Regions from separate parts of the Tardiphaga sp. 709 genome, predicted to be linked through region 1. Evidence: riboswitches for the same ligand, from Rfam matches in the RefSeq annotation. Region 1 holds a riboswitch; each other region holds the start of a gene.
The links. Region 1 has a riboswitch for cobalamin ahead of RSO67_RS08745 (DUF1636 domain-containing protein). Riboswitches for the same ligand answer to the same signal wherever they lie in the genome.
Positions count from the first base shown of each region.

Region 1 (5,771 bases):
ACGAGCGCCAGCGGGATCGCCGCAAGCACGATCACAACAAGTGCAAACAACGATTCCTCAAACCGCACGGGCGCTTCGGCGTAAGTGACCTTCATCGCACTGGTATCGCCGCCGTAGGGCAGGCGGTTCATCACAAGGGCCGGCATGGCGCGGGCTGCGGCGTGGACGGCGATCAGCGCTGTCGCACCTGCCCACATCGGCAATATGGCGAGCGCCGCAATGCGCAGCGCCGTGCCGAGGCCGAGTGCCAGAGCGCCGTAAGTACCGATGCGGCTGTCCTTCATGATCGCAAGACGCTTCTCGATGGTCCAGCCGCCGCCGAAACTGTCGGCCGTGTCGGCCAGGCCATCTTCGTGCAGGGCGCTGGTGATGACGATGCTTGTTGTAATCGCCAGCAAAGCCGCGATCAGCGGTGACCAGAATTCGCTGGCAACGAGAAACACGATTGCGGATGCGGCGCCAATGCCGGCACCGACGATCGGAAAATACTTCATTGCACGCGCAAGCCAGTCAGCCTCTTGCGCGTCGCCAGTTGCCGGTACCGGCAGCACCGTCAGGAAACGGATCGCATTCAAGAGATGCGGATCCAGTCTCATCTAGATCTTTCCGGCCAGCACGTCGTCGAGGCTCGCAACGTCGGTCAGCATGCGCGCGGCGGCACGGACCAGCGGCACCGCAAGCAGCGCGCCGGTGCCTTCACCGAGCCGCAAGCCGAGATCGAGTAGCGGCGTCGCATCGAGTGCGTTCAGCACGATGTCATGGCCGCGTTCGGCCGAGCGGTGTGCGAAGACGCAGTAGTCGCGTGCAGCCGGGGACAGGCGAACGGCAAGTAATGCCGCGGCGCTGGAGATGAAGCCGTCGATGATCACCGGCCGCCGTTGCGAGGCCGCGCCGAGGATCGCTCCGGCCATGCCTGCGATTTCCAGTCCGCCGAATTCGGCAAGCACATCCAGCGGCGCAGTTGCGTTGCTGCGTGCAGCCGCCTTCGTGATCGCCTCGCGCTTGCGCGCCATACCCGCGTCGTCCTGCCCGGCACCAATGCCGATACAATCATCCAGGGGGGCCGGCGCGAGCCGATGAACCACCAATGCCGAGGACGCCGTATTGCCAATTCCCATCTCGCCGAGCGCGATGATGTCGACGCCGGCCTTGATCTCACCGACGGCGATCCGGTAGCCGCGCGATAGTGCATCCGCCGCTTGCTCTGCTGTCATCGCAGGTTCGCGCGCCGCGTTGGCGGTGCCCATGCGGACCTTGGCGTCGATTAACTTCGGATGGACAGGCAGTTCCGCAGCGACGCCGATGTCGATCACGCGGACGTCGATATTGTTGGCCGTGGCAAATGCATTGGCCGTGGCGCGGCCGGCCAGATAGGTCATCACCATCGCAACCGTGACCGCCGACGGATATTGCGACACGCCTTCGGCCACGAGTCCGTGATCCCCCGCAAATACCAGCAGCACGGCATTGTCGCCGCGCGGTTCGCCGGGATGCCGGATCATGCCGAGCTGCAGCGCCAGGTCCTCGATTCTCCCCAGCGATCCCGGCGGCTTGGCCTTGCCGTCGATGACGGCACGGATGCCTGCCGCGATCTGCGGGTCAACAGGCGTAATGGCGGGCGGCTGCCACAAGGGCTGGGAATGGGCGGACATGAGGTTCCTTTTCGCGGCCTAACTGACGCAAGACGACCTGCAAGGTCAACAGGTCCGGGCGACAGTCCGTCGGCGCGGTTGACCCCGGCGCACCCGGCAGATAGCGTCTTTTGCGATGGTCCTTCCGCGTGGAAGGTGAATAGGGAAGCCGGTTTGAGGCCGGCGCTGCCCCCGCAACTGTAAGCGACGAGCCCGCGCCGGTGCCACTGGGAATTCTTCAGAATTCTTGGGAAGGCGGCAACAGGCTTTGACTCGCAAGCCAGGAGACCTGCCATCACGAACTGTGCTTTGGAGGCGTCGTCGGGGCGGGGTGCACCGGACGGGAGCGAACCGACGGCAATGCTGTCGGCGCGATCCAACAAAGCTCGTAAGCCCGTGAGGGCGTGAACTGAGCATGTAATGGATCACGACAGCGCCGATATCTCTGGCGAACAAATTTCGGTCGAACCGCCGCGCCCCGTGCCGGCTGGTCCCGTGGTCGTGAGCGTTTGCATCAGCTGCAAGGCCGCCGAAACCGGCACGATCGTCGGGCCGGACATGTTCGATGCCGTGAAGGCCGCGCTCGGCGATGGCGATGCCGCCGTGATGGTGCGTCCGGTGCAATGCCTCAGCGTCTGCAAGCGACCGGCGACGGTCGCGGTGACAAGCCCCGACGGCTACACATTCCTGTTCGGTGATCTGCAGACCGACAGCGGCAGCGCGGCGCTGGTGTCCTTCGTGGAGTCTTATCAGAAATCCGACTACGGTCTGGTGCCTTGGCGGGAACGCGCCGAGGTGCTGCGCAAGGGCATGGTGGCGCGCGTGCCGCCGTTGCGTTGGTCGCCTGAAGACGGGCGTGCGCCAAAATGACCGCGGCCTCCACCACGTTGGTGCTGGGTGGTGCGCGCTCGGGCAAGTCGTCCTTCGCCGAAAAGCTGGTCGATGGCATCGGCCTGACGAAAATCTATCTGGCCACTGCGACGGCCGGCGATAAAGAGATGCACGCCCGCATCGCGCAGCATCGCAGGCAGCGCGGTGAAGGCTGGATCACCGTGGAAGAGCCGCTCGCGCTGGTCGATGCCCTGACGCGTGAGGCCACGGTCGGGCGCGTTGTGCTGGTGGATTGCCTGACACTGTGGCTGTCGAATCTGATGTTGGCCGAGCGCGATCCAGAGATTGAAGCCAAGCGCCTTGTGCGTTTTCTCGATGTCTCGCGCTATCCGATCGTGTTCGTGTCCAACGAAGTCGGCCTCGGCCTCGTGCCGGAGATGCCGCTCGGCCGTGCCTTTCGCGATGCGCAAGGCCGGCTCAACCAGATCATCGCGGCCGCCGTGCCGAATGTTGCTTTCATTGCAGCCGGGCTTCCGCTCTGGCTCAAGCGCTCCCAGGAGAATTGAATGTCCCGCGTTCCCGTCACCGTCCTCACCGGATTTCTCGGCGCCGGCAAGACCACGCTGCTGCGCTCGCTGCTGACCCAGGCCGATGGCCGCCGCATCGCCGTGATCGTCAATGAATTCGGCGATGCCGGCTTCGATGGCGGTCTTGTCGAGGAATGCGCGGCAAAGGCCTGCGCGCCCGGCGATATCGTCGAGCTCACCAATGGCTGCATCTGCTGCACGGTCGCTGACGATTTCGTGCCGACCATGGACAAGCTGCTGTCTCGTGAACGTCCGCTCGACGCCATCGTCATCGAGACGTCCGGTTTGGCGCTGCCGCAGCCGCTGCTGAAGGCCTTCGCATGGCCCGCGGTAAAGACCCGCGCCACTGTCGATGGTGTCGTCACCATTGTCGATGCGCTGGCTTTGTCCGAGGGGCGCGTGACGCTGGACGAAGATGCCGTTGCCGAGCAACGCGCCAAGGACGAGGGTATCGAGCACGACGATCCGATCGAGGAAGTGTTCGAGGACCAGCTCGCTTGTGCCGACCTTGTGGTGCTGTCGAAAAGCGATCTCGTCGCTCCAGAGAAGCTCGCCGAGATCGAAGCCAAGCTGAAAGCCGTGCTGCGGCCGGGTGTCAGCATTGTGCGCTCCAAGGGTGATCTCGCACCGTCGGTGCTGATCGGGCTCAACGCCGCCGCCGAGGACGACATGGCCGCCCGCGTCGGTCATCACGGTGAAGAGGAAGAACACGACCATGACGATTTCGACAGCATCGTCGTCAAACCGACCGCTGCGGCTAGCATCGACGCGATGCGTGCGCGCATCAGCGACGCGCTTGGCCTCGACGGTGTGCTCCGCGTGAAGGGCCATGCCCGCATTACGGACAAGTCCGCGCCGATCGTCGTGCAGGCCGTCGGCGCCCGCGTTGAACTCGCCTTCGCCCGGCCGGACGTGATGCAGGCCGAGCATCTGGTAGTCATCGGCCTCAAGGGATTCGACGGCGACGCGGTACGAAAGGCACTCGCCGGGTAACGCAGGTTCACCCGCATGCATCTGAAGCTCGACACCTCCGGCAGTATTGACGACGGCGACGTCGCCCGCGATCTCGGGCAGGACACTGCCGATATCGTCGTGCTGTCGGCGGCTGACAGCGATCTGGCGGCGTTCAATGCGGCGCATGCGACACTGCCGGGCGATTTCCCCAGCGTGCGGTTCACCAACATGCTGGCGCTCGGCCATCCTGCGTCGGTCGATCTCTATGTCGAGCGCACGCTGGCCAAGGCAAAGATCGTGGTGCTGCGCATGCTCGGCGGTATCAGCTATTGGCCCCATGGCGTCGAGAGCCTGCGCAGCGACGCGCTGAGTCGCGGCAGCAAGTTTGCCTGCCTGCCCGGCGAGATGGACTGGAATGCCGAACTAGCCGCCCGCGGCACGGTCGGCAGCGACGAAACCCATGCGTTGTGGCGCTATTGCAGCGAGGGTGGCGTCGACAACGCACAGCTGGCACTGCGCTATGCTGCGCATCTAATCGGCCATGGCGAGCAACCTCCGGCCGCGCGGCCGATGCCCTCAGCCGGGTTCTGGCCGAGCGAGCCCGCGACGAGCGATCTGCCAAATGCCATCGTGATCTTCTACCGCGCGCTGGTCGCCGGTGGCGACACCGCTGCGATCGATGCGTTACGCCTGTCGTTGAGTGCGCGCGGTCTCAATGCGGTTTGCCTCTATGTTACCAGCCTGAAGGATGAGCGCTCCGCCGCCTTTCTTCGTGCTGCGCTGGCAGCCTATCCGCCCGATATCATCATCAATGCCACGGCCTTCGCTACCGCGACCGCGCATGACGATGCCGGCGTGCTGTCGGCGTCTGGTTGTCCGATTCTGCAGGTCGCACAGGCCGGCATCTCGCGTGCCAGCTGGGAAGCGTCGACCCGGGGTCTCACGCCGCGCGATCTGGCGATGCATGTAGTGCTGCCGGAAGTCGATGGGCGCATCTTCGCCAATGCCATCGCCTTCAAGGAGCGCGGCACCAGCGACGGCGGGTTTGCGCCGACCACGCTGCAGCCAGTTCAGGATCGCATCGATGCGACCGCTGATCTGGCGCGTGCCTGGGTGCGCTTGCGTCGTTCGTCAGCGAACGAACGTCGCGTCGCGCTGATCCTGGCCAATTATCCCAATCGCGATGGACGCCTTGCCAATGGCGTCGGCCTCGATACGCCGCAGAGCCTGATTGATGTGATCGCCGCTATGGCTGAGGTCGGATACGTCGCGGGTGACGCGCCGGACACGGTCGCGGCCATGATGCAGTTGTTGCAGCAGGGGCCAACCAATGCGCTTGCCGGTCGTGCGGAGCGAAGCAGTGGCGTGACTTGGCCGCTGGCTGAGTATCATGCGGCCTTTGCGACGCTGCCGACCAATGTGCAGGCCGCTATTGAAGCTCGCTGGGGCAAAGCTGCGAGCGATCCGCATGTCGTCGATGGCGCCTTCCGCCTTGGCCTGCATCGTTTCGGCAATATCACCGTCGGCGTGCAGCCGGCACGCGGTTACAATATCGATCCCAAGAGCACCTATCACGATCCCGATCTGGTGCCCCCGCATCACTATCTCGCCTTTTATCTCTGGCTGCGCCGCGACTTTGATACCCATGCGGTGGTGCATCTCGGCAAGCACGGCAATCTCGAATGGCTGCCGGGAAAAAGCGCAGGCCTGTCGGCCGATTGTCTGCCCGATGCCGTACTCGGTCCGCTGCCGCATCTCTATCCGTTCA
Region 1 covers NZ_CP135529.1:1,723,008-1,728,778, reverse strand. The annotation lists gene cobS (adenosylcobinamide-GDP ribazoletransferase) at 1-596, opposite strand, end outside; gene cobT (nicotinate-nucleotide--dimethylbenzimidazole phosphoribosyltransferase) at 597-1,652, opposite strand; cobalamin riboswitch at 1,752-1,943, shown strand; gene RSO67_RS08745 (DUF1636 domain-containing protein) at 2,052-2,501, shown strand; gene cobU (bifunctional adenosylcobinamide kinase/adenosylcobinamide-phosphate guanylyltransferase) at 2,498-3,028, shown strand; gene cobW (cobalamin biosynthesis protein CobW) at 3,029-4,042, shown strand; gene cobN (cobaltochelatase subunit CobN) at 4,058-5,771, shown strand, end outside.

Region 2 (5,771 bases), 1.6 Mb from region 1:
AAATGGGGGTGGCAAAAGCGGGCACATGCTGGCAAAAACCGGTGCCGGCCAGCGGCCCTCCCGATCGAAAAGGCACCTCACGAATGCGCATTCTCTGCACCAATGACGACGGCATTCACGCCCCTGGCCTGAAGATCATCGAGCAGATCGCCAAGGAATTGTCCGACGACGTCTGGGTGGTCGCGCCCGAGCTCGATCAATCCGGTGTGTCGCATTCATTGTCGCTGAATGATCCGCTGCGCCTGCGCGAAGTCGGCCCCCGGCATTATGCCGTGCGCGGCACGCCGACCGACTGCGTCATCATGGGCGCGCGTCATATCCTGAAAGACAAGCAGCCAGATCTCGTATTGTCCGGCGTCAACAAGGGCCGCAACGTCGCCGAGGACGTGGTCTATTCCGGTACCATCGCCGGTGCGCTCGAGGGCACCATTCTCGGCATTCCGTCGGTGGCGCTGAGCCAGGAATTCTCGATGGAAACGCGTCACAATCCGCAATGGGAGACCGCGCTGAAATTCGGACCTGACGTACTGCGTAAGGTCATCAAGGCGAGCGTGCCGAAGAACACCGTCATCAACGTCAACTTCCCGGCCTGCGCGGCCGACGAGGTGAAAGGTGTCGTCGTCACCCGGCAGGGCAAGCGCAATCAGGGCTTTCTGCGCGTCGATGAGCGGCGGGATGGCCGCAACAATCCGTATTTCTGGATCGGTTTCGAGCGCATCGTCGCCGCGGAAGCACCGCTGGAGGGCACCGATCTCGCAGCCCTTGCTGCGCGTTATGTCTCAGTTACGCCGCTGCGTCTCGATCGCACGGATGATGTATTCTCCGAAGCGCTGACCAAGGCGCTCGGCTGAGATTTCGAGATAGGCTAGGGGCTCGCTTAGACCGCGACGCCCTTGAGCGTCGTCGACAGCACCTGCGCCAGCGTTTCCATCTGGAACGGCTTCTGCAGCGTCGGGCGGTCACGAAATTCTTCCGGCAGGCCTTGCGCGCCGTAGCCAGTCGCGAAGATGAACGGGCGGTTGCGCGATGCGATCACCTCGGCGACCGGTGAAATCACCTTGCCGTTGACGTTGACGTCGAGGATCGCAATGTCGAACTTGGCAGTACCAGCCAGCTTGATCGCTTCGTTGATGTCACCGGCTTCGGCGGCCACGCTGTAGCCGAGTTCCTCAAGCATATCGGCGACCATCATGCGGATCATGACCTCGTCTTCGACCAGGAAGACGGAGCCGCCCGGCGGGTTCGTTGCAGTCATGGCCGGTTTCCTTGCCCCAATCCTCTGAACAAAATCGCAAATTCCCGGGTTGAACGCAATCTCGACGCATTGCCATTTTCGTGACCCAAAGACGCAGTCGCGTGTTCGGTACCAGATAGAGCAAGATCAGGATTTCAGCGCCCCGCCCATAACAGGCTGGTATGTTGCTGGTTCCGCGCGCGGAACAATAAAAGTTATCGTTAGGCTATCCCGGTTCCGATCGCAGAAATACATCAATCTATCTTTGCTAGATCGAGAGTGTTTCTAACCTGTGCTGCGTGAGGCATTTCCATGATTACCGTCGGACAGCCGCCTGAACAGATGACCTTTCAGCTTGGTCTGCGGCGCCGTGGGATCAGCGATCGGCTGGTGCTGCGCGCAATGGAGGATATTCCCCGTGATCGCTTCGTCGAGCCGAACGATCGTGCCCATGCCTGGCGGGATACGGCCTTGGCCATCGCCTGTGGCCAAACCATCAGCCAGCCCTTCGTGGTCGCCTATATGACCGAACAGCTGCAGTTGAATGCTGGTCACCGTGTGCTCGAGGTCGGCACGGGATCGGGCTACCAGGCCGCGATCCTGTCAAAGCTCGTCCGCGACGTGCTGAGCATCGAGCGTTATCGCACGCTGGCCGATGCTGCCCGGACCCGGTTGGAGGCGCTCGGCCTCCACAATATCGAGGTCATGCTCGGCGATGGGCTCAATCCGGCTGCCAATCTCGGATCGTTCGACCGGATCATCGTGACCGCCGCTGTGGAGGAGGTGCCCGCGGCGCTGACCGACCGACTTGAGGAGGGGGGTATTCTGCTTGCGCCGGTTGGTCCTCACAATGGCGTCCAGACCCTGGTCCGGATCCGCAAAACCGGGGATGGATTGGAGCGAAAGGACCTCGTGGACGTGCGTTTTGTGCCAGCACTTCCGGGCATCGCGCGCGAACTCTGAAAAAGTTCGTGAACGGCTGTCACGTGTTGGTCGCAAGGTTAAAGGCTTGGTAACGGAGACGGTGTTTACTCAATTCAGTTGTTTGTTGCGTATGAGTGAGTAACCAATGTCCAGCGTTGTCGAGTTGCTTTACTCGCGCCGCGCTCCGCAGGTCGCGGTGCTGGCGCTGATGTCTATCGGTTTTGCCGGCTGCAGCGCCGACATGCAGACACGCCTATCTCAGAATCCAAATTTTGACTCAGGTCAGTCCCGTGGCTTTGGCTGGCAAGGCGAAACCACCGGCTCGGTGCCGCAGCGCGCACCACGCGCGCCGGTCGAGCGCCAGGAACTGCCGCAGTATCAGCGCCCGGCCTATAATCCGCAGCCGCAGTATCAATCCCAGGCTTTGCCGCCGCCGATCTCGGCGCCGACATCTCGTCCGGTTGCGTCGGCTGCACCCGTCAGCGGGGGCGGCAACGGTATGTATACGCCGCCGCCCGCACGTGCGCCGATCGAAACCACCGGCTCCACGGCGCCGCGCTCGGTTGCAGCGACCAACGGCCTTGCCCGTGATGGCGGCACCTCGATCATCGTCGGCACCAGCGATACGCTCGACGGTCTGGCGAAGCGCTACAACGTCTCGTCGGCCGCGATCCTGCAGGCCAATGGCTACAAGGGTCCCCGCGCGCTGTCGCCCGGCCAGTCGCTGATCATTCCGCGCCAGGGCGCTGCGGCAACTCCGGCCGTTGCTGCTGCTCCGAACAAACCTGCTGTCGGCGCGTCGACCACGCATTTTGTCAATCGCGGTGATACGCTGATGAGCATCTCGCGCCGGAACAACGTGTCGGTGGCCGAACTCGCACGCGCCAATGGTCTGGCGCCGACTGCCCAGTTGAAGCTCGGCTCCAAGATTACGATACCGGGGGCGCGTACGGCTTCTGCGGCTCCCGCGGCCGCGCCGCTTGCTGCGCCCGTCGCAGCCGTGACGGCCGCCCCGGTTGGCGCGGTTACGTCCGCTGCCGTGGCCCGTGTTGCTTCTGCCGAGCCCGCACAGAAGGCCCGTCTGGCAAGTGCCACGACGACGCCTGAAGAAACCGCGCCGGAATCGCCGACTAAAGCCGCTGACGCAACCGGCGCTTTGCCGACGTTCCGTTGGCCGGTGCGCGGCCGCGTGGTCACAGGCTATGGCGCCAAGACCAATGGCAAGTCCAACGACGGCATCAACGTCGCCGTGCCGGAAGGCACGCCGATCAAGGCTGCCGAAGATGGCGTCGTTGCCTATTCCGGCAACGAGCTGAAGGGTTACGGCAATCTGGTCCTCGTTCGTCACTCCAACGGCTACGTCACCGCATATGCCCATGCGAGTGAGCTGATGGTGAAGCGTGGCGAGACCATCAAGCGCGGTCAGGTGATCGGCAAGTCCGGCCAGTCTGGTGAGGTTACTTCGCCGCAGCTTCACTTCGAGATCCGCAAGGGCTCGTCGCCGGTCGATCCGCTGCAGTTCCTCAACGGGGCGTAAGCGCAATCCACGAAGTGTAGTTCGCATTTAAGCAAGCCCGGCCTCGTGCCGGGCTTGCTGCGTTTGATCTCGGGGCTACGGCCCACTCCAGCTCCGGAGTCTTCAACGCGCTGCTGCGAGTGGGCAGCTTGCGCACGCAAGCTCGGTTGACTGCCGCGCGATGTTGCCCATATGTGGACATGTCGTGGTTCTTCGGGAAGGTTTGCCCGAAGCTAAGAGGGAAGCCGGTGAGGCGTTAAGCCAAGGCCGGAGCTGCCCCCGCAACTGTAAGCGGTGAGCCGCTGTCCATTAAAGTCACTGAGACCTGCAAAGGTTTTGGGAAGGCCGGACAGCAGCATTGACCCGCGAGCCAGGAGACCTGCCTCGACAACATAAACGTCCTCGGGCGGGGTGTCCCGGTGGTGCGGTTGCGATTCCGCGACTGCCGTCGTGGAATCCAGACGTGTCACTTTGGCCTTTTGCCCCCAATCATTGGGGTTAAGCCATGTCTACTGTGTCAAAGTCTACTTCTTCCAAGTCTTCTGCCAAATCTACGTCCTCGCTTCCTGTTGCTACTTTGGGAACGCCACGGATCGGTCCGCGGCGTGAGCTCAAGATGGCGCTGGAAAGCTATTGGTCCGGTGCAATCGACGAGAATGCGCTGATCGATGTCGGCGTCGGGCTGCGTGCCGCAAACTGGGCACGTCAGAAGTCGCTCGGGATCACGGTTATGCCGTCGAACGACTTCTCATTCTACGATCAGGTACTCGATACCAGCGTCATGGTAGGCGCCATTCCGAAGGTCTATGGCTGGAAGGGAGGAGACGTTTCCTTCGCGACCTATTTTGCCATGGCGCGTGGATCACAAGGCGATGCGCATGACGAGGCCTGCACGCACGGCTCTCATACGCATGATACGTCGCAAGGCGTACCAGCACAGGAGATGACCAAATGGTTTGATACCAACTACCATTTCATGGTGCCTGAACTGGCGCAGGATCAGACCTTCAGTCTCGCATCGCGCAAGCCGATCAAGGAGTACGAGGAGGCGAGATCGCTGGGTTATCAGACACGACCTGTGCTGGTTGGGTCTGTGACCTATCTCAAACTGGCCAAGAGTATGGATGCTTCATTCGACCCGGTGACGCTGCTCGATCGATTGCTGCCCGTCTATGTCGAGGTACTCGGCGAACTGGCCGACAAAGGGGCCGAATGGGTGCAACTGGATGAGCCGTGTCTCGTGCTCGATCTCGATGCACTCGCCCGGCAAGCGCTGCAGCGGACCTACGCTGCCTTTGCAGAAGCGGTCCCGCAGCTCAGGATCATGCTAAACACTTACTTTGGCGAACTTGGCGATAACCTCGATCTGGCCCTGTCGCTTCCCGTCGCCGGACTTCATCTCGATCTGGTCCGTGGATCGGACCAGTTCGATGAAGTCGCTGCGAAGGCGCGGAAGGACATGATCCTCTCGCTCGGCGTGATCGATGGCCGCAATATCTGGCGGTCCGATCTGTCCAGCCTGCTTGATGGGCTGGAGCCCATGGTCGATCTGCTAGGGCGGGATCGCGTGGAACTCGCGCCGTCCTGTTCGCTGCTGCATGTGCCGATTGATCTGGGCCTTGAGAATGATCTCGATCCGGACGTCAAAAGTTGGCTGGCTTTCTCGGTCCAGAAGATGGAGGAGTTGGCCGCGCTCGGATCGGCGCTGGCTGGCAGCCGCGCGGATGTCGCTGCAACGCTTGCCGCGTCGGATGCCGCGGCGGCTGCGCGATTGGCATCGTCGAAGATCCACGATCTTGCTGTCGCCAAGCGTGTCGCCGCTGTTGATGCGACCATGCGACGTCGCGGCAATGACTTTGCCACACGTGCGGCCGATCAGCATCGACGCTTCAAGCTGCCGGCATTCCCGACAACGACCATCGGCTCGTTTCCGCAGACCACGGAAGTGAGAAACGCACGCGGAGCCCATGTCAGGGGTACACTCAGCGATGCCGCCTACAAGACGTTCCTGCAGAACCAGACGGCGAGGGCGGTTCGCTGGCAGGAGAATATCGGTCTCGACGTGCTGGTGCATGGCGAGTTCGAGCGCAACGACAT
Region 2 covers NZ_CP135529.1:141,985-147,755, forward strand. The annotation lists gene surE (5'/3'-nucleotidase SurE) at 84-851, shown strand; gene RSO67_RS00715 (response regulator) at 878-1,255, opposite strand; gene RSO67_RS00720 (protein-L-isoaspartate(D-aspartate) O-methyltransferase) at 1,547-2,197, shown strand; gene RSO67_RS00725 (peptidoglycan DD-metalloendopeptidase family protein) at 2,304-3,695, shown strand; cobalamin riboswitch at 3,864-4,076, shown strand; gene metE (5-methyltetrahydropteroyltriglutamate--homocysteine S-methyltransferase) at 4,180-5,771, shown strand, end outside.
Region 2: it holds a riboswitch for cobalamin, as region 1 does, so the genes downstream of both, metE (5-methyltetrahydropteroyltriglutamate--homocysteine S-methyltransferase) here and RSO67_RS08745 (DUF1636 domain-containing protein) in region 1, are expected to answer to the same signal.

Region 3 (5,771 bases), 3.1 Mb from region 1:
GTGATGACCAACGGCCTTGTCGGGCAGAACGGATTTCTGACAGCGGCGCTGATCGGCGGCATGCTGGTGCTGCTGCCGACGCGGCCGATCCTGTCGGGGATCTGTCTGGGCCTGCTCAGCTACAAGCCGCAATACGGATTTCTGTTTCCGCTGATGCTGATCGCGGTGTCACAATGGAAGGCGTTCGTCAGCGCAGGCATCACCACCGTGCTGCTGGCCGCGGTGTCGTGGCTCGCTTTCGGCACCGAGAGTTGGCAGGCCTTTATTCACTGGATGCCGATGTTCTCGCAGGCCTTCCTTACCGAAGGCCGCGCGCCATGGGGCAAGATGCAGAGCATCTTCGCACTGGTGCGCTATTTCGACGGTAGCGAGCCGCTGGCCTGGACGTTTCAGTGGATCATGATTGGTGCTGTCGTAGCGGCGCTGGTGCCGGTGTGGCGCAGCAGCGTGCGCTACGAGCTGAAAGCCGCTGCGCTGGCAGTCGGCGCCTTGCTCACGACGCCCTACCTTTTCCTGTACGACGTGATGGTGCTTGCGATTGCCATCGGCTTCATCGCCCGTATAGGTCTCGCGGAAGGCTTTCGCCGTCACGAACTGCCGGTGCTCGGTCTCGCTGCTGCGCTGCTGATCGCCTATCCATTTCTCGGCGCGCCAACTGGCTTCGGCGCAACGCTGCTGGTGGCAGCGTTGATCGCCATGCGTGTGCGGGAGGCTATTCGCTCCACGCCGAGTTCAGAATGATGCTGCAGAAATTCGCGCGCTTGTAAGTGGGGTCGCGGAGGTCGAGCACGTCGGCCTTGACGTTGCCGAAGGTGGTCTCGGGCTTGTGGATCGTCCCTGCAGCGAATGCATCGATGATGCCGTTCTTGAAGTCATGGCCGCGCGGATGGCAGGCACACACTTCGTGGCGCTGATGATCGGTGAAGGCGTCGTACTCAAGACCCAGCACATCCATCTCGACACCCGCTGTCACGAGCGCCACCACGGGCCGCTTGTGCTTGGGAATGCCCGGTGTCGTGTGAAGCGCGATGGCGTCCCAGACATCGTCGATGTCGCGCTCATCAATCCTGTGGTTGCGTAGAAAGTCCGCGGCAGCATTCGCGCCATCGACCTCGAAGCGTTCCTCCTTGCTCGCATAAGGCGCCTGCAGGCCCATGTCGTGAAACATCGCGCCGACATAAAGTAACTCGGAATCGACCTTGAGACCCTTGCGCTGCCCGGCGAGCGCGCCGAACAGGAAAACCCGATTGGAGTGATGATACAGAAGATCGCTTTCGGTATCGCGCACCAGTTGATCGATTTGGCGGGCGAGGGCGCTGTCTGGCACTTTGATGCCGGCTATGGTCTTGCTCATGGGATGCTCCTTGCAATCTGGATTGTCATCCACCCTTGTCGCCCCGGCGCGTTGTATCCTCAATCGCCCGGCCACCTTCGAGACTGCCATTCACCCGTGATTTCCTGCCGCAAGACGACTATCTGTTCAGAATGACCTGGGCCTGTCCTCGCCATTGGAATGAAGCCTCACCATGAAGAGCGTTGCCCTCGCGATATTCCCCGGCGTCCAGTCGCTGGATGTGGCCGGTCCGCTCGATGTGTTCATGGAGGCCAATGGCTTCGTCGCGCCGGGCGACGGCTACGACATCACACTTGTCGCTGCAGACTGCGCGCCGCTGCGTGCATCGAACGGCCTGAGGATGTCCGCTGATCTGACGTTCAGTGACGCGGACAAACCCTGGGATCTGGTTCTGATGGCCGGCGGGCCAGGGCTGCCGACGGCTGAAGCCGATCCGCAGCTTACACAGTGGCTGGCCAATGCGGCGCTCCATGCGGAGCGTTATGGTTCGGTGTGCACCGGGGCATTCGCGCTCGGCCATGCAGGCTTGCTCGACGACAAGACGGTGACGACACACTGGCAGAATGCGCCGCTATTGGCGCTGCGTTTCCCCAAAGCGCATGTGGAGTTCGACCGCATCTATAGTCGTGACGGCGCCCTGGTGACGTCGGCCGGCGTCACCGCAGGCATCGATCTGGGTCTTGCTCTGGTCCAGGAAGATCATGGCGCGGAGGTCGCGCTGGCCGTGGCCAAGCGTCTTGTCGTTGTCGCGCAGCGCCAGGGTGGTCAGTCGCAATTCAGTCCCTATCTGGTGCCGCCGGCCGAGTCGGGCTCGCCGATCGCGCGAGTTCATGCCCATGTGATGGCCCATCTGCGCGATGCGCACAGCGTGGACGAACTGGCCGATGTGGCGGGCATGAGCGCGCGGACTTTCGCGCGGACATTCAAGCAGGAAACAAGGATGACTCCGGCGGATTTTGTCGAAGGCGCTAGGATCGACACGGCGCGTAACCGCCTCGAAGGCAGCGATCTGCCGCTGAAAGTCGTGGCTTATGAATCCGGTTTCACCACCGCCGAACATATGCGTCAGGTGGTCGTACGACGGCTCGGCCTGACGCCCAGCCAGTATCGGGCCAGCTTTCGCGCGGTCTGATTCTGCTCAGGCGAGTTGCAGCGAAGAAATCGGATCGCTGGCGGGGAAGCTGTCCATCAGCGCCTCGTTCAGCATCTCGTCGAGCCGGCGCCGGGCGGTCTGCTCCGTCGTCTCGAACGCCGCGAGTGCGCCCGGATGCTCGACGAAAGCGTTGAGTTTGATCCTCTCAGTGGTCGTTACCAGGTTGCGCATCGCATCCTCCATCGGTTGATGACGGTGTTTTGCGCCTCACGGTCCTTTCGGACAACGAATCGCATCGTTCAGAAACGGCCAACGACCCCGCGGTTTCCGCCACGCAAGCGGTTGTCCACTGAACCAACAGCCCTACCGAATTTGTTGCGTTCGGCGCCAATGCTCGCTTGACACTTCACCGCAGGTCACACCAAATGTAGACGTCACGGTCCGCCCTGTCGCAAGACTTGGTGGCTAAGAGGGAAGCCGGTAAAGACGTTGTTTTGCGTCATATTCCGGCGCTGCCCCCGCAACTGTAAGCAGTGAGTCTGTTTCGATTGAAGTCACTGATGCGCAAGCATCGGGAAGGCTGAAACAGACATTGACCTGCGAGCCAGGAGACCTGCCGCGACACCAGAACGTCCATGGGCGGGGTGTCCCAGCGGTCGCTTGCAGGCAATGCCGGCGGATCTCCGCCGTGTATTTTGCAGCGTCCTTTCGGCCCCAGCCCCCATTGCTTGATGCATCACACGGGGTCTTGCCGATGCCTACTTCATCTTCTGTTTTGTCCAACGGACGCGATGCGGCTCATGCGCCGCTGATTCAACTGTCGCCGGAAACGCTCGCTGCGCCTGCGCGCGAACCCTCAATGCAGATCATCCGGCGCAACGGCACCGTATCTCCCTTCGACGGCAGCAAGATTTCCGTGGCCATGACCAAGGCTTTCCTTGCGGTCGAGGGCCACACGGCAGCGGCGTCGCGCCGCGTCCATGAGGCGGTGGAACAACTGACCGGCGAAGTCGTGGCGGCGCTGACGCGCCGCGTCGGTGAAGGCCGCACCTTCCATATCGAGGACGTCCAGGATCAGGTGGAACTGGCGCTGATGCGCAGCGAGCACCACAAGGTGGCCCGCGCCTATGTGCTGTATCGCGAAGAACGCGCGCGGACCCGCGCCGAGGAACTGGCCGCCAAGCCGGCGCTCGTCTCCACCGCACCGGTGCTGCATGTCACGCTCGCCAACGGCACCCGTGCGCCGCTCGATTCGGCGCGTCTGGCGCTGATCGTCAACGAGGCCTGCGCCGGTCTCGACGGAGTCGATGCCGCCCCGGTGCTCGAGGAAACCCGCCGCAATCTCTATGACGGCATCACGCTGGATGAACTGGCACTGGCCGGCATCATGGCCGCGCGCACGCTGGTGGAGCAGGAGCCGAACTACACCTTTGTCAGCGCCCGCCTGCTCCTCGACAAGCTGCGCACCGAAGTTCTGTCCTTCGTTCACGGCAGCCCGACCCACGCGTCACAGGCCGATATGACGACGCGTTACGCCGAATATTTCAGCGCCTATATCAAGACCGGCATTGCGGCGGAGCTGCTCGATCCCGAACTCGCGCGCTTCGATCTCAAGCGAATCGCTGCCGCGCTGAAGCCGGAAGGGGACCTTCAGTTCCAGTTCCTGGGCCTGCAGACGCTCTATGACCGCTACTTCCTGCATGTGCAGGGCAATCGCATCGAACTGCCCCAGGCCTTCTTCATGCGCGTAGCCATGGGCCTCGCGCTACGCGAGATCGACCGCGAAGCCCGCGCCATCGAATTCTATAATCTGCTGTCGTCGTTCGACTTCATGGCCTCGACGCCGACGCTGTTCAATTCGGGCACGCTGCGTCCGCAGCTGTCGTCCTGCTTCCTCACGACCGTAGCCGACGATCTCGACGGCATCTTCAAGTCGGTGAAGGACAATGCGCTGCTGGCGAAATATTCCGGTGGTCTCGGTAATGACTGGACCCGCGTGCGCGGCCTCGGTGCCCACATCAAGGGCACCAACGGCGAGAGCCAGGGCGTGGTGCCATTCCTCAAGGTCGCCAACGATACGGCCATCGCCGTCAATCAGGGCGGCAAGCGCAAGGGCGCGGTCTGCGCCTATCTCGAGACCTGGCACATCGACATCGAAGAATTCCTCGATCTCCGCAAGAACACCGGCGACGACCGCCGCCGCACCCACGACATGAACACCGCCAACTGGGTGCCGGATCTGTTCATGCAACGCGTCGAGGCTGATGGCGAATGGACGCTGTTCTCGCCGGACGAGACGCCGGAACTACATGATCTCTACGGCAAGCCCTTTGCCGAGCGCTATGCCGCTTATGAAGAGAAGGCGGCGCGCGGTGAAATCCGCGTGTTCAAGAAGGTGCGGGCCACCGATCTGTGGCGTCGCATGCTGACCATGGTGTTCGAGACCGGCCATCCCTGGATCACCTTCAAGGATCCCTGCAACCTGCGCTCGCCGCAGCAGCATGCTGGCGTCATTCACTCGTCGAATCTCTGCACCGAGATCACGCTGAATACGTCCGATGACGAAGTCGCAGTCTGCAATCTCGGTTCGGTCAATCTCCTCAATCACATCGGCAAGGATGGTCTCGATCATGCGCAGCTCAAGCGCACCGTGACCACGGCGATGCGGATGCTCGACAACGTCATCGACATCAATTTCTACACCATCCCGGAAGCACGCCGCTCGAACCTCAGGCATCGTCCGGTCGGTCTCGGCTTGATGGGCTTTCAGGATGCACTGCAGGTGCAGGGCATCGCGATGGCGTCCGATGCGGCGGTGGCCTTTGCAGATACCAGCATGGAGGCGATTGCCTTCCATTCGATCTCGGCGTCGGTCGATCTTGCCGGCGAGCGCGGCCGCTATCCGTCCTTCGACGGATCGCTGTGGAGCCGCGGCATCCTGCCGATCGACTCCATCGAGATACTTGCGGAGGCCCGCGGTGGTGTGCAGATGGATCGATCCACTACACTCGACTGGAATAGCCTGCGTGCACGGGTCAAGGACACCGGCATGCGCAATTCCAATGTGATGGCGATCGCGCCGACGGCGACGATCTCGAATATCTGCGGCGTCGCCCAGTCGATCGAGCCGGCCTATCAGAACCTCTATGTCAAATCGAATATGTCCGGCGATTTCACGGTGGTGAACGCCTTCCTTGTGCGCGATCTGAAAAAGAGGGGCCTGTGGGACGAGGTGATGGTCTCCGACCTCAAATATTTCGACGGTAGCGTCGGATCGATTGACCGCGTGCCGGACGATCTCAAGGCGCTGTATGCGACCTCGTT
Region 3 covers NZ_CP135529.1:4,791,675-4,797,445, forward strand. The annotation lists gene RSO67_RS23240 (glycosyltransferase family 87 protein) at 1-741, shown strand, start outside; gene RSO67_RS23245 (HD domain-containing protein) at 713-1,354, opposite strand; gene RSO67_RS23250 (GlxA family transcriptional regulator) at 1,527-2,486, shown strand; gene RSO67_RS23255 (hypothetical protein) at 2,493-2,678, opposite strand; cobalamin riboswitch at 2,868-3,083, shown strand; gene RSO67_RS23260 (ribonucleoside-diphosphate reductase subunit alpha) at 3,202-5,771, shown strand, end outside.
Region 3: it holds a riboswitch for cobalamin, as region 1 does, so the genes downstream of both, RSO67_RS23260 (ribonucleoside-diphosphate reductase subunit alpha) here and RSO67_RS08745 (DUF1636 domain-containing protein) in region 1, are expected to answer to the same signal.

Region 4 (5,771 bases), 2.1 Mb from region 1:
GAGCCCGGCAGCAGTGTTGTTGCGGCTTTCCAGAGACGATCTTGCGGCAGCCTCGCGATTTCGCCGCTTGCCGGATCGATCACCGTCTTCGTGCCGTCGCGCTTCGCGACAATCATAAGAGGCGCCCCGTCGAGCCACACGAAGCGCGCTTCGACCGCGGCTTTGTCCGCTGGTGCGCGAAGGGCTGCCGCTATGGTTGGCGCATCGTGGCCGGCGTAGCGCTGCAATACCTCGCGTGGCGTATTGCGGTCGGCAAAAACCCGGCCGGGATCGAGCGACAGCCAGCCCGAGAACATCCAGGTCAGCACGAACAGGCCGGCAATCAGGCCCGTGACGTGATGCCATGCCATCCAGCCGCGATAGGGCGTGATGTTGCCGCTCGCATAGCGTCGCTTGAGGCGCACGCGCAGAATGCCGATCCATATTCCGGTAACGCCGACGATCAAACAGATGCCGGAGATCCACAGCACGACGAGCCGCCACAGCGGTCCGTCCTTGCGCAACACGGTCGGATAGATCCAATGCGGGATCGAGCCGAGCCAGTTCCAGATGCGCTCGGTGCGGTTGGTATCGAGTGCGATCTCGCCGGAGCGCGAGGAGACGTAGAGTTTGGTGCCGGCATCGTCGCCGAGTGTGATCAGATACAATGGTCGCAGTGGATCGTAGCGTGCGGTGACACTCCATTGATCGCGATCGACGGTCTCTTCGAGCTGAGGCAACTTGCTGGCGGGATGATGCCGCGCGACTGCAAGTGCCTGCAGTTCGTTGATCTCGGTGATGGTACGGCCATCGACGGCGGAGATGGTTTGCCGTTTGCCGTCCCAGCCAGTCAACCGATACACCGGCTCGTCGGCAACCATGTTCAATCGCAATTCGCGCGGATAGCGCGTGGCACCGGCAGCCTTCATCGCCTCGTCGGGAGAGAGCGCCACTTTCTCCCAGACGATATCGGGCAATGCCGCCAGCCGCTCTTTATCGGAGAGGCCGGGAAACGCGACATACATCATCACCACGCCGGAGATGAACCACATCGCGAAGAAGAGGCAGGTGACGATGCCGATCCAGCGGTGGCCGATATACAGCCACCGCCGGAGTGTTCGTGTCAGCTTGCGCGACAAGCTCAGAACTTCACGTTGACGGCGAGCTGGGCGGTGCGCGGCATACCGAGGATCCACTGATTGTCGCTGTAGCTCGACGTCGCATAGATCTTGTCGAACAGGTTGTAGACGCGCAGTGACACCGTGGTGTTGACGTCCGGCTTCCACTGCAGGCCCGCATTGACCAGTGTGTAGCTCGGCATTTCCAGCGTATTGGCACTGTCGGCGAATGTCTTGCCGACGATCTGCACACCGGCATTAGCCGACCAGTTCGGCGCAAAACCCCATGTTGCCCAGATGTTGGAGACGTTCTGTGGCACGCTGACGGGAACATTGCCCGCAAAGTTCACGCCACTGGGCTGCAGGAAGTCGTCATACTTCGCGCGCAGGAAAGCGGTATTGGCATCGATGCGCCAGCCGTGATCGAGCACGAGGCCGATCGACGCCTCGACACCGCGCGACGACTGCCGGCCGACTTGCACCACCAAGTCGAGATTGTTCGGGTCGCGCGCCAGCAGATTGTTTTTCTCGATCTGATAGGCGGCCAGCGTCCACTCGCCGCGGCCGCCCCAGAACGATTGCTTGACGCCGATCTCGGCCTGCTTGCCGGTCGCCAGCTCAAACTTCGCATTGGCGTTGCTCGCCGAGATCAGTCCGCCGACCGTATCCGCCGCCGTGGAATACTGGCCGTAGAACGCGAGATTCTGGATGGGGGTATAGACCGCACCGACACGCCAGGATGTCGCCGAATAGTCCCGTGTGTAGCTGTTGGCGGGATTGCGGTAGTCGGTTCGTTCGACGGTCGGTTGGTCCTGGCGGACGCCCGCGATCAGCGACAATTGTTCGGTGACGGCCAGTCGGTTTTCCGCGAAGAACGCGTACTGATTGGCGACGCTCTTGAAGCCGGGAATCGTCGGATCGGGGCTACTGAACAGGCCGGGATCGAAATTATATGGATTGACCGACGACGTACCGCCATAGGGCGAATTGTTAGTGTGCTTGAAGTCGATGCGGTTGACGTCGAAGCCTGCCACGAAGGTGTTGACCATGCCGAACAGATGGCCCTGGAAGGTGGCGTCCATGCGGTCGCCGATCTGCTGCTGCTGGTGGAAGATTTCGAAATAGTCGCTGCGATCGATCAGGCCGGTGCCGGAGTTGAAGCCGTAGATCTCGACCTCCTTCCAGTGGCGCTTCGCATACATGTAATAGAGCGTGTTGCGCAGGGTGATGCCGTCACTGACCTGCCACTCGGTCTTTACCTGGCTCCAGCTGTCCTGATAGCGAATGTTGCTGTCGCTGACATTGTAGTTCTTGAAGCGGATCGCCTCATTGAGCTGGCCATTGATCAGCGGCGTGCCGAAATATTTTGACGGATGGCGGTCGCCATAGTCGGTGGAGAGCGTCCAGGTGATGTCCTCGGTCTGCTTGATCTGCACCGCGGCGTGCAGCGCGATGTTCGAGGTGTTGTCGCGATCGACCCAGCCATCGGACGCGTTGCCGGTGACGGCGATGCGATAGGCAACGTCCTTGCTGACCGGACCGCCGCTATCGAGGGCGATGCGGCGCGTCATGTTGCTGTCGAGCGAGATTTCAGCCTGGTTGCGTGGCACCCAGAGCGGCAATTTCGAAATCACGTTGATGGCGCCGCCGATAGCGCCTTCGCCATACATGACGGAGGCCGGGCCGCGCAGTACTTCGATCTTCTCGGCGGTCCAGGTGTCGAAGGGGAAGTTCACCGTGCCGGAGCCGACATAGAGGCGCGTGCCGTCATAAAGCGAAGTGACGGAGCCACTTCCGGCGAAGCCGCGGGTGCTGAAAGCGATGCCGCCATTGCCGGGTTCGCCGATGGCCGTAAAGCCGGTAGCATTCTGCGTGACGGCATCGACCACGTTCTGCTGGCCGCGTTCGGCCATAGTCTCGGCGGAGATCACTTCGACGCTGGCCGGCGTCTGCAGGCGCGTGAGGCCGAGGCGGCTGCCCGTGGATGTCGTGCCGGTGAGGTTGAGCGTCGGCGCTGCGAAGACAGGGCCTGTCGGCGTGGCAACCGGCGCGCCGGTATTGGCGGCGACATTGCGCTGCTGCCGCGAGCGCGCAGCGCGCGATGCAGTGCCGTTCGTGGCGCGGCGTGCCCGCTGAGGCGTCGCTGACGGCTGAACTACAACAGGATCGAGCGTCTGGCTGGGCTGTGCAGCTTGTGCCCAGCTTTCACTCGGACACAACAAGCAGGAGAGAGCAATAGAATAAAGAAAGGGCGTATGTCGCTTCAATGCGACTGGAGAAACGGAGGTCATGAACAGGACTCGCGGTTACGTGGCACGTCACCGCAAACCAAGTCGCCCCGCCGCTTTCAAACAGGCAGTGTGACTTCCACCAGGACACCCCGCCCAATGTGCTCGCGTGTGACCACGACTGGCGGCAGGTCTCCTGGCTCGCGGGTCAGTGCCTGTCGCCGCCTTCCCAGGTGAATACCCAGTGGCTCTTGGCGCAGGCTCGCCGCTTACAGTTGCGGGGGCAGCCGCGGAATCGGGGGATCCCCCTCACCGCATTCCCTTTTGATCCCCGAAGGGGAACCGTCGCATTCACGTTAAGGTGAAATTTCCAAATGTGTCAATCAAGCTGCCAGTCATTCGCAGCTTGCTTTGGCGGGTGTTGATATTGCGCATCACCTGTCATCGCAGCGTCAAGCGATCTGCCTAGAGCCACTGGTGCCAGAGCCAGGATCAGGAGTTCGCCATGGCACTACGTTTATCCCGTCGCCGCTTCCTCGCGCACTCAGCCGTAACAGGCGCAAGCTTCCTGGCGATGCCTTACCTCAGCCGCGCGCAGGATCGTCCGGTCGTGTCGCATGGCGTGCAGTCCGGCGATGTCGGGACGAGCAGCGGCATGATCTGGTCGCGCGCCGATCGCCCGGCGCAGATGATGGTGGAAGTCGCCACGACCGAATCCTTCAGCAATGTGCGCATGTTGCCGGTTATCACGGCGCTGCCCGAGAGCGATTTCACGGCGAAGCTGTTGCTCGATAATCTGCCCGCGGGACAGGACATCTTCTACCGCGTCAAATTCCGCGATCTGTCGCATCCCGAAATCGTCAGCGAACCTGTGATCGGCCGCTTTCGCACCGCGCCGGCCGATCGCCGCGATGTATCCTTTGTCTGGGGCGGCGATGTCGCCGGGCAGGGCTGGGGCATCAATGCCGAGGATGGCGGCATGGTCACCTTCGCCACCATGCGCAAGCACAACCCGGATTTCCTGATCCATTCCGGCGATACGATTTATGCTGACGGTCCGATCCTGCCCGAAGTGAAATTGCCGGATGGCACGATCTGGAAAAACACCATAACCGTGCCGGAGAAGGCGAAGGTCGCCGAAACGCTCGATGAATTCCGCGCCGCGCACAAATACAATCTGCTCGACGACAATGTCCGCGCATTCAATGCGCAAGTGCCGATCTTCGGCCAGTGGGACGATCACGAGGTCACCAACAACTGGTCGCTCTCGAAGCAGTTGCCGGCGTCCTACAAGGAGCGCGACATCACGCTGCTGGCTGCGCGCGGCGCGCGTGCCTTTCACGAGATGTATCCGATCTCGATCAATCCGGCCGAACCCGGCCGCGTCTATCGCACGCTCAATTACGGCCCGCATCTCGATGTCTTTATGCTGGACGAGCGCAGCTATCGCGGGCCCAACGGCCCGAACCTGCAGGCGAGCTATGGTCCCGACGCATATTTCATCGGCCCGGAGCAGATGGCCTGGCTGAAGCGCGCCTTGATCGCATCGAAGGCGACCTGGAAGGTCATCGCCGCCGACATGCCGATCGGCCTCGTCGTCTATGACAACGCTGCCGACAAAACCGGCTCTGAGGCCATCGCGCAGGGCGACGGACCGGTGCGGGGCCGCGAGCTGGAAATTGCCGATATCCTGCGCTTCATCAAATCGGCCGGTATCCGCAACACGGTCTGGCTGACCGCCGACGTGCATTACACGGCGGCGCATTATTACAATCCCGACAAGGCGCAGTTTCAGGATTTCGAGCCGTTCTGGGAGTTCGTTTCGGGCCCGTTTCACGCCGGAACTTTTGGGCCGGCGGCGCTCGACGATACCTTCGGTCCTGAGGTCCGTTTCGTGAAGGCGCCGGGGCCCGATAAGCAGAATTTGCCCCCGTCGGCAGGCATGCAGTTCTTCGGCCACGTCAAAATCGACGGCCAAAGCGGCCAAATGACCGTTACCTTGCGAGATCGGGCCGATATGGCCCTTTGGGCCACGGTTCTGGACCCGAAATTGGGCTAACCATTTGGCAGATTCGCATTGTTTTTCGGCGATTTTCCCCTATATTGCGCCGCAACGCGTCCGAGTACCCGGCCCCTTCTGGCCGGGTTTGCTTTTGGAGGGATTGCCCCAGCGCGTTTTCAGACGAGGCAGTTATCGAACGCGCTCGAGCGCAAGGCTGAGGCCTTTTGTCGAGCATGTCTTGTTGAACCCGCTCAAGGGCACCCAGACCGTAACCAGAAGAAGACCTATGAACCTTCGCAACATTGCTATCATCGCCCACGTTGACCACGGCAAAACGACTCTCGTCGACAAGCTGCTGCAACAGTCGGGCACCTACCGCGACAATCAGCGCGTCCAGGAACGCGCGATGGATTCGAACGACATCGAAAAAGAGCGCGGCATCAC
Region 4 covers NZ_CP135529.1:3,839,051-3,844,821, forward strand. The annotation lists gene RSO67_RS18790 (PepSY domain-containing protein) at 1-1,118, opposite strand, end outside; gene RSO67_RS18795 (TonB-dependent siderophore receptor) at 1,121-3,388, opposite strand; cobalamin riboswitch at 3,494-3,687, opposite strand; gene RSO67_RS18800 (alkaline phosphatase D family protein) at 3,831-5,384, shown strand; gene typA (translational GTPase TypA) at 5,614-5,771, shown strand, end outside.
Region 4: it holds a riboswitch for cobalamin, as region 1 does, so the genes downstream of both, RSO67_RS18795 (TonB-dependent siderophore receptor) here and RSO67_RS08745 (DUF1636 domain-containing protein) in region 1, are expected to answer to the same signal.